3 regions of the Butyrivibrio hungatei genome follow, and region 3 is predicted to be linked to each of the others. Evidence: predicted binding sites of a transcription regulator. Region 3 holds the regulator's gene; each other region holds the start of a gene.
The links. The regulator Rex, encoded in region 3, represses fermentation and respiration genes when NADH is low (regulators of the CRP and FNR family bind a similar motif). The targets are predictions, from matches to a motif close to ATTGTTAANTANTTAACAAT.

Region 1: bhn_RS11780 (acetyl-CoA C-acetyltransferase) is a predicted target of Rex. The motif match lies at 2,175-2,194, and genes of this name have one in related genera.
Region 2: pckA (phosphoenolpyruvate carboxykinase (ATP)) is a predicted target of Rex. The motif match lies at 2,067-2,086, and genes of this name have one in related genera.

What each region holds. Positions count from the first base shown of each region.
Region 1 covers NZ_CP017831.1:2,536,411-2,539,695, forward strand. Annotated here, with positions in the region: gene bhn_RS11775 (enoyl-CoA hydratase-related protein) at 1-722, opposite strand, end outside; gene bhn_RS11780 (acetyl-CoA C-acetyltransferase) at 921-2,111, opposite strand; gene hpf (ribosome hibernation-promoting factor, HPF/YfiA family) at 2,299-2,829, opposite strand; gene bhn_RS11790 (alpha-N-arabinofuranosidase) at 3,167-3,285, opposite strand, start outside.
Region 2 covers NZ_CP017831.1:91,749-95,033, reverse strand. Annotated here, with positions in the region: gene bhn_RS00925 (hypothetical protein) at 1-286, opposite strand, end outside; gene pckA (phosphoenolpyruvate carboxykinase (ATP)) at 349-1,962, opposite strand; gene bhn_RS00915 (glycoside hydrolase family 27 protein) at 2,132-3,285, opposite strand, start outside.
Region 3 covers NZ_CP017831.1:1,292,743-1,296,027, forward strand. Annotated here, with positions in the region: gene bhn_RS06185 (glycoside hydrolase family 2 TIM barrel-domain containing protein) at 1-1,494, shown strand, start outside; gene bhn_RS06190 (redox-sensing transcriptional repressor Rex) at 1,604-2,242, shown strand; gene bhn_RS06195 (hypothetical protein) at 2,259-2,921, shown strand; gene bhn_RS06200 (NAD(P)H-hydrate dehydratase) at 2,995-3,285, shown strand, end outside.

The DNA.
Region 1 (3,285 bases), 1.2 Mb from region 3:
TCTCTCTGATCTTCTGATTCGAAGCATGAACCAAAGAGCTTCTCTTCGATTACAAGTGCGTTGTCGATATCTGTCTGAAGACCATCGTTGATTGCCTTCTTGCATGCTCTAACAGCGATAGGAGCATTAGCAGCGATCTGAGAAGCCATCTTCTCTGCAGCTGCAAGGAGCTCTTCCTGTGGATATACAGCATTTACAAGACCAATTCTGTAAGCCTCGTCAGCCTTGATGTTACGTGCTGTGTAGATGAGCTGCTTAGCCATTCCAGCGCCGATAAGACGAGCAAGTCTCTGTGTTCCACCAAATCCAGGTGTGATTCCAAGACCAACCTCTGGCTGACCAAACATAGCATTTTCTGAGCAAATACGAATATCGCAGCTCATTGAGATCTCGCATCCGCCACCAAGTGCAAATCCGTTGACTGCAGCAATTACAGGAAGTGGGAACTGCTCGATCTTGCGGAAAATATCATTTCCCTTCTTACCAAAAGCTTCTCCCTCTGCCTTAGAAAGTGTGCTCATCTCTCCGATATCTGCTCCAGCAACAAATGACTTGTCCCCAGCGCCTGTAAGAACAACTGCTCTTACTACATTAGTATCAATGCTGTCGAAGGCAGCCTCAAGGTCATCAAGAACCTGTGAGTTAAGAGCGTTGAGCGCCTCTGGACGATTGATTGTTACGATTGCAATTTTGTCTTTAACTTCGCAATTAACAAAACTCATTTTTTATCCTCCTATATATGTTGTAGTGATACCCACTACTTATTAGTGATATACGCATGTCTCCGCTTGCGCTCTCGACATGCTACATACATTCGGAATCCGCGCTGCCGCGCTACTTCCTCATGTATGTTCGGGTCTTAAACTGAAGTAGTCTGCATAGTGCAAGCACTGCAGACTACTTCATCTTAATCCCCTATATCACTCATATTTCTCTACAATAGTAGCGCAGCCCATTCCGCCACCGATGCAAAGAGTTGCAAGACCCTTCTTAGCATCAGCTCTTCTACCCATCTCGTGAAGAAGAGTAACAAGAATACGGCATCCTGAAGCTCCAACTGGATGTCCAAGTGCGATAGCACCACCGTTAACGTTAACCTTGCTCATATCGAATCCAAGGTCCTTAGCAACTGCAACTGACTGAGCTGCAAATGCCTCGTTAGCCTCGATAAGATCGATGTTGTCAAGTGAAAGACCAGTCTTATTAAGAACCTTCTTTGTAGCAGCTACAGGTCCGATACCCATGATCTCAGGCTCAACACCAGCAAGTGCTCCGCCTACCCATGTAGCCATAGGCTTGATTCCAAGTTCCTTAGCTTTCTCTTCGCTCATTACAACAACTGCTGCTGCGCCATCGTTGATACCTGAAGCGTTACCAGCTGTAACAAGACCGCCCTCTTTACCAGAGCAGCATTTAAGCTTTGAAAGGCTCTCAGCTGTTGTGCCAGCACGAGGACCCTCGTCTGTCTTGAACTCAACGATTTCCTTCTTAACCTTTACAGGAACAGGAACGATCTCATCGTTGAACTTACCTTCTGCCATTGCCTTTTCACACTTCTGCTGTGAATTAGCTGAGAACTCATCGAGCTCTTCTCTTGTAAGGTTCCATCTGTCGCAGATATTCTCTGCTGTGATCATCATGTGATAGTGATTGAATGCATCTGTAAGAGCATCGTTTACCATTGTATCTACAACTGTACCGTTGTTCATACGATATCCGAAACGTGCATTTGGAAGTGCGTAAGGAGCCATTGACATGTTCTCCATACCACCAGCTACAACTATATCAGCCTCGCCTGCTTTAATGAGGTCAGCTGCCATATTGACACAGTTAAGACCAGAACCGCAAACTACGTTGAGTGTAACTGCAGGAGTCTCGATTGGAAGACCTGCCTTGATTGATGCCTGTCTTGCAACGTTCTGTCCAAGACCTGCCTGAATAACGCATCCCATAAGGACTTCATCAACCTGCTCAGGCTTTACACCAGCTCGATTAAGTGCCTCCTTAATAACAATAGATCCAAGTTCTGCTGCAGGAGTATTGCTGAGAGCTCCACCCATCTTACCAATGGCTGTTCTAACAGCACCTGCGATAACAACTTTCTGTGCCATATTAAATTCCTCCATAATGTTTTTTTGTAGATTATCCTATGCTGGAAACCAGCGAATAATCACATTGATAAAAATTTATCAGAACAGATTAATTCTAGCATACACCTTAGACAAATGCAACAAAAATAACTCCCTTTCGGGAGTTATTTTATAAAAAGTCAATAATTTGATATTTTTTTAACAGTATTTAATTTTCAGGCTCGATCAGTCCGTATGTATTTCCTTTTCTCTTGTACACTACATTAACCTGATCAGTTTCCGCATTAACAAATACAAAGAAATTATGTCCGAGAAGCTCCATCTGTACACAAGCGTCCTCAGCATACATAGGCTTGGGGTCGAATTTCTTCATACGCTCGATCCTGATCTCTTCATCATCCATATACTCGCTGTCAATGAACTCTTTCTTGAAGTTGCTGGCCTCTGCCTGCATCTTGTCAACAAGTTTGCTCTTGTACTTCTTGAGCTGTCTCTCTATGACCTCTTCTACAAGATCGATAGATGCATACATGTCGTTGCTGATCTGCTCAGCACGAATGATCTTACCTTTTACGGGAATGGTAACCTCAATCTTATGCCTTTCCTTGTCCACATTAAGTGTAACGTTAGCAATTGTGTCAGGAGTGAAATACTTTTCAAGCTTTCCAATCTTTTCTTCAACTGCTGCCTTTAATCCGGGTGTCACATCAATGTTCTTTCCTACGATAGTAAATCTCATGCAATCATCCCCTTTGCTACCACCATAGCCAGCTAAAATTCACTGACTAAAGGCTTTTTATTTATGAAGATATTATACCATTTTGGAAAGTGTATATGCAATTCAATCCGGTTCATTTTACTTTTTGTGAGAAATGCACAAATAAATATCTATTGCTTTTTATTGTGTAAAATACATTTGTAATTGACCTTTTATGTGGACATTGTGGATAACTTCGTGTATAAGTCCAAAAATCAGCATTTGCACCCTGTGGATTGTGGATAACTTTTGAACAATGTATGAAAAAAAAATTATTTTTTGATGTTGACTTTTTCCTTTATGTGCAAATTGGAGAATTTTATTTTCTGCAGATCCTTAAGGTGACAAGGCTACAAGGTGGTATTGTCACCTTTAAGACTTTTCCACATGCCTCAAAGCCTTCAAATTTCTTTTCCACAACCTTTTCAGGATTTTCAA
Region 2 (3,285 bases), 1.2 Mb from region 3:
AAAATCTTCCGTGATAGCTTCCTTCTGCTCCTACGACTTTTCCTTCTTTATCAAGATAGATCCAGATGTGCTCAAGGTCATATAAGTGCTGAATGTCGTAGTCCAGATAATACGCATATTCTATAACTTTTACAGTTCCTTTGTGATTCTGGAAATCAAAAGATCTGTTAAAAGAATCGCTTCTTTCTCCGTCTTTTTCATATATACGATAGCCAACTTTTTTGATACTTATTGGCTCTTTTTTATCCATATAGATTATTGGTGCGTACTCAAATATGTTTTCCATAGCAAGTTCCTTTTACAAAAAAGAGCTGCCACTTTCGTGACAGCCCTTGAATGTTTAATTTATTAGAGCTGAGGACCAGCTGATACAAGTGCCTTACCTGCTTCGTTTCCTGTGTACTTAACAAAGTTCTTCTGGAATCTAGCTGCAAGGTCTTTTGCCTTCTCTTCCCACTCAGATGCATTTGCATATGTATCTCTAGGATCAAGAATTGTAGGATCAACTCCTGGAAGAGATGTAGGAACTTCGAAATCGAAGTAAGGGATCTTCTTTGTTTCAGCCTTAAGAACATCACCGTTAAGGATAGCATCGATGATACCACGTGTATCCTTGATAGAGATTCTCTTACCTGTTCCGTTCCAACCTGTGTTAACAAGGTAAGCCTTTGCTCCTGACTTCTGCATCTTCTTAACAAGCTCCTGAGCGTACTTTGTAGGATGAAGCTCAAGGAATGCCTGACCGAAGCAAGCTGAGAATGTAGGTGTAGGCTCTGTGATTCCTCTCTCTGTTCCAGCAAGCTTAGCTGTGAATCCTGAAAGGAAGTAGTACTGTGTCTGCTCTGGTGTAAGGATTGATACAGGAGGAAGTACTCCGAAAGCATCAGCTGAAAGGAAGATTACGTTCTCAGCATCTGGACCAGCAGAAACTTTATTTACCTTCTGAGCAATCTTGTCGATGAACTCGATAGGATATGATACACGAGTGTTCTCTGTAACGCTCTTGTCATCAAAGTCAATCTTACCGTTAGCATCTACTGTTACGTTCTCAAGAAGAGCATTTCTCTTGATTGCGTTGTAGATATCTGGCTCAGACTCTTTATCAAGGCCGATAACCTTAGCATAGCAACCACCTTCAAGGTTGAATACACCGTTGTCATCCCAACCGTGCTCGTCATCACCGATGAGGAGTCTCTTAGGATCTGTTGAAAGAGTTGTCTTACCTGTTCCTGAAAGACCGAAGAAGATAGCTGTGTGCTTACCTTCCATATCTGTGTTAGCTGAGCAGTGCATTGAAGCCATGCCCTGAAGTGGAAGGAAGTAGTTCTGCATAGAGAAGAGACCCTTCTTCATCTCTCCACCGTACCAAGTATTAAGGATTACCTGCTCCTTGCTTGTTACATTGAAAAGAACTGCTGTCTCAGAGTTAAGTCCGAGCTCCTTATAGTTCTCAACCTTAGCCTTAGAAGCGTTGTAAACAACGAAATCAGGCTTGAAGTTAGCCTCTTCCTCAGCTGTAGGACGGATAAACATGTTCTTTACGAAGTGAGCCTGCCAAGCAACCTCTACGATGAAACGTACTGAAAGACGTGTATCAGCATTTGCTCCGCAGAAACCATCGATTACATAAAGCTTCTTGTTTGAAAGCTCTTCTACAGCGAGCTTCTTACAAGCATCCCAAGCAGCCTGTGATGCTCTGTGGTTATCGTTAGGATATTCCTCAGATGTCCACCATACTGTATCCTTTGACTTCTCATCCTCAACGATGAACTTATCTTTAGGTGAACGACCTGTATAGATACCTGTCATAACATTAACAGCACCAAGCTCTGTCTCTACACCCTTGTCATAACCTGTAAGACTTGGATCAATCTCATCTTTGAAAAGGTCTTCATATGAAGGATTGTAAACAACTTCTTTTACACCTGTGATGCCATACTGGCTTAAATCGATATTTGCCATTTTGCTATCCTCTTTTCTTTAATATTTTTTTGTTACGAATACGTGATTCGCAGTTTCACTATTATCAAACGGGAATTCTGCGCCCGATACTTCTTTTATACTACAAAGTCAAACTTTTAACAAGATTTTTGACAGAAAATATCTATAAAATTCCTGTTAAAACCTAGCATTATTTTAACATTTCTGACGCTTCGATTTCGTAGCAAACAACTGTGTGTGGCGCCAGCTCAAACCTCTTTCCATTTTCCAAAGTTTCGGAAACGTTGGTCCAAATTTCTATAGCGTCATACTTTTTACTCTTTGGAAGTCCAAAATCTTTTAATTTAAGCTTGTACTTTCTTTTTGAGTCGCTGATATTGAAAATTGCAATGTAGATCTTTTCATCTTTTGAGATGCTCTTCCATGCTACAACATCGTCTTTTCTTTCGACCTGTCTGGCTTTTCTTCCGTTTTTGTGCATGTTCAGAAGCTTTTCATTGGTCAAAAGACTCTTTGTGAACTCGTCATTATCTCTCATCTCACCACCAAACATAAGTGGAGATCTGAATATACACCAAAGTGTCATGAGAATCTTCTGTTCATCATGGGTGAAATGTGTGTAATGCCCCTGTTTTCCATTCTCGTTATTGCAAACGCACAGATGTCCAAGTGGAAGCATATCACAATCTGGCCAATGATCCTTGCATCCAATGCCCTGCCATGCATGACATCTTTCAAACATTCCATATAAGTGTTCCCACTTATCCCAGAAATCGTCTGTCATTCTCCACATGTTTGCATTGGTAAGAAGGAAGTCTTTCTGATCAACCCTTGCTGGTCCTGGTGAAAGGCTAAGAACCATCTCTCTTCCGCAGTTTTCAATTGCGTTCTTGATGAGCTCAATCTCGCTAAATCCTGCTCCTGGCGCATCTGGTCCACAATCTACTCTTGCGATATCGTCTACCTTTACGTAGTCTACACCCCACTCTGCATACATTTTAAACAGTGAGTTGTAATATTCCTGCGCCCCCTCTGCCTTGGCATCAACACCGTACATATCAGTGTTCCACAGACAGATAGATGCTGGATGTGCAATCTGCCTTGCTGTAGCGTCTGTTCCCAAAATTGGTGTGTTTCTGTGAACTGCCTGTCTTGGAATACCTCTCATGATGTGAATACCAAACTTAAGCCCCATATCATGGATCTTGTCAGCTATTGGCTTAAAGCCTTTTCCACCAGCTGATGATGGAAATCTGTTAACCGCTGGAATAAGTCTTGAATGTTCATCCATCTCCAGCTCAGTAAATTTGTGATATTCATGGCTATCAGCCAGTGGTTCATACC
Region 3 (3,285 bases):
ATGATCGAGCTGGTAAAAATGGCAAAGGACATTGATGATACCAGACTTTTTGCCTGGGGGTCAAATGTTTTTTACGGAGAAAAGGGCTATAACAAAGATAGTGATTTCTATACATCCATGGGCTATTACAAGGATATGTTAAGAGCTACATCTCCCGGAATGATAGGCTTTTTAAATAACGAGTATCCATCAGCTTCTCAAGATTTTAGTAAGGTGACAGCCCAGATCAGAAATGAGTATAAAAAGCCAATATTTGGCTTTGAAGTAGGTCAGTACGAGGTTTTACCTGATTTTAATGAGCTTGAAGATTTTAAAGGGGTTACAGATCCTGTAAATCTAAAGCTTGTAAAGGAACATGCTGATAAGGTCGGAATCCTTAGGGATTGGGACAAATATGTAGAGGCTACGGGCGAGCTTTCAAGACTTTGCTATAGGGAAGAAGTTGAGTCTGTTCTTAGAACTCCAGATATGTCAGGCTTATCACTTCTTGGAATTCAGGACTTCCCTGGGCAGGGCACAGCCCTTGTTGGCATGATGAATTCTCATCTTGAACCCAAAAAGTATGACTTTGCCAAGGCAGAGAAGTTCAGGGCATTCTATAGAGAGGCGTTGCCGCTAGTTCTTTTGCCAAAGTACACCTACACAGATGATGAGAGTGTTACAGCTCTAGTAAAGATCGCAAACTATGGCAAGAAGGCACTTGAAGGTACCTTTAAGGTAAAACTTGTGGATGCTGCTGATGATAAGGTGCTCGAAGAATATAAGATAAGCGAAAATGCATGCTGCAAAGTGGGAGAGCTTACTGAGATTGGAAAGATCGATTTTTCTTTATCCGGATCATTATCAGATAAAAAAGCCAGGGAGCTTTTGATCATCGCATATTTAGAGAACACAGATATTGAAAACACTTATCCTATCTGGGTTTATCAAAAAGAGTTCCTAAAAGACATTCAGAGCCCTGAAAATGTTTATGAGACCAGAGCTTTTGATGACAAGGCAATAGAAGTTCTTGAAAATGGCGGGATAGTGTACCTTTCACCGGATTCTACCGCAGATGCCATTCCTTCATCCATTAAGTGCCAGTTTTCACCGGATTTTTGGTGTGCTGACATGTTCAAGGAGCAGGAAGGCAGCATGGGACAGCTGATAAACAAGGAACATCCGATATTTAAGGACTTCCCGACAAATAATTATAGTCAGTGGCAGTGGTGGCCTATGGCAAGCCAAAGAGCATTTATTATGCCGGAATATATCACTTCCATCATAACTGAGATGGATTCATATATGTATTTAAGGCCTATGAGTATGCTTTTTGAAGCAAAATGCTTAAAGGGCAAGGTACTTGCTTCCTCTATGGGATTACATAATTTGCTGGAACATCCAGAGGCAAGGGCACTGCTTATGAATATATACAGATATATTTCATCAGACGAGTTTGAACCAGAGCAAGAAATAGACATTTCTTTTATCCAGAAAATAATGCTTAAAAATTGATAAAATCAAGCGCTGCTTCAATTGACATGCCCTATAGCTGTGATTATAATTGTATTGTTGAATAATTAACAAACATTTTTTAAATATATAACTTTTCAAGGAGCGGGGTATGGCAGATAAAGAAATTTCTCAGGCAGTCATTGGCAGACTTCCTAGATATTTTAGATACTTGGGAGATCTCAAGGAAAAAGGAGTTGAAAGGATCTCTTCTCAAGAACTTAGCGACATCATGAAGGTAACTGCTTCTCAGATAAGACAGGATTTTAATAACTTTGGTGGTTTTGGTCAGCAGGGTTATGGCTATAATGTTAATTATCTGTACGATGAGATCAGTAAGATCCTTGGTATAGACAAGCAGCATAGTCTTGTTATTATTGGTACTGGTCATCTTGGTAAGGCAATTGCAGGATATACCAATTTTACCAGAAGAGGATTTGTATTTAAGGGCGCGTTCGACTGTAATCCAGAACTCTACGGCACAATGATCAGAGATGTAGAGGTTCGTCCTATTGAGGAGATGGAAGATTTTGTTAAAAAGAACAAGATTGAGATTGCAGTTCTTACTATTCCTAAGGAGCAGGCAGTTCCTATGGCCCACAAGCTTGTAGAATGCGGCATTAAGGCAATATGGAACTTTGCTCATGTTGATCTGGATGTTCCTAACAATATTCAGGTAGAAAATGTACATTTATCTGACAGTTTGATGAAACTATCGTATAATATAAACAGATACGAAAATAACGATTAAACGGTGAGAGATAATAATGGCAAAGAATGATGAAGTCTACTCCAGAGCCCTGGAGGGTAAGAGCATTCCTATTTTGACATTGGACAATAAGTGGCACCAGCTTTTTACTCAGACTGAGATGACACCAGAGATTGAGCAGCTGGCTGATGAGCTTAATGCACTTGTTGAGCGCGATGGCAAGATCAGGACGGAGACCAAGAACATCAAGAAGATCAAGAAAAAGCTTCTTGGTGAGATAATGCCTCTTAGGGACCAGGCCAATAAATCTGGGGGCTCTGCTTCTATTGAGAAGGAAATTCAGGATAGAACAAGGCTCATTAATGAGTGCAATGATAAGCTTGCATCCCATGAGGATGAGCTTTTAGATCTTTCAAAAGAAATCTATGATCTAGATTATCAGCTTATGGTGGAGACCATGAAGGTTTGTTATGAGACACTTCATGACAATACTGATTACATAAAGACTATGGATGAGTGGGTCTCTCAGGTCAGAGTCGAGCTAAAAAAGAACGTTATCAAACTTCAGGAAGCCGAGATGGAGAATTATAATCTCTATTCCTATATGCATCAGATCTTTGGACCTGAAGTTATCGAAATCTTTGACATGAAATATGATCCTGATAGAAGACACCCTATTCGTAGACCACTTGCAGGAAATGAATCAGATTACGTGGAATGAGTTCATTAGAATTAAAAAGAGTTGCTTTGCAACTCTTTTTTCATAGGAACCTTAACCAGGTAAGGGGGACAGTATGAAATATGCGGTAAGTAGCAGAGAAATGAAGATCTATGACAGGAATACCTCGGATGTGTTTGGAATTCCCAGTCAGGTCCTTATGGAAAGAGCTTCATTAAAGGTAGCTGATGTAATTGATGAAAGGATAAAGGCAAGGGATTGCAAGAGAAAGTACAGAGCTCTAGTAATGGCTGGCGTTGGGAATAACGGCGGCGATGGAGCAGTTATTGCCAGATTATTAAAGCAAAGAGGCTATCTTGTGAGTCTTTGCGTGATCGGCGACCTTACTAAGTGCAGCGATCTTTTA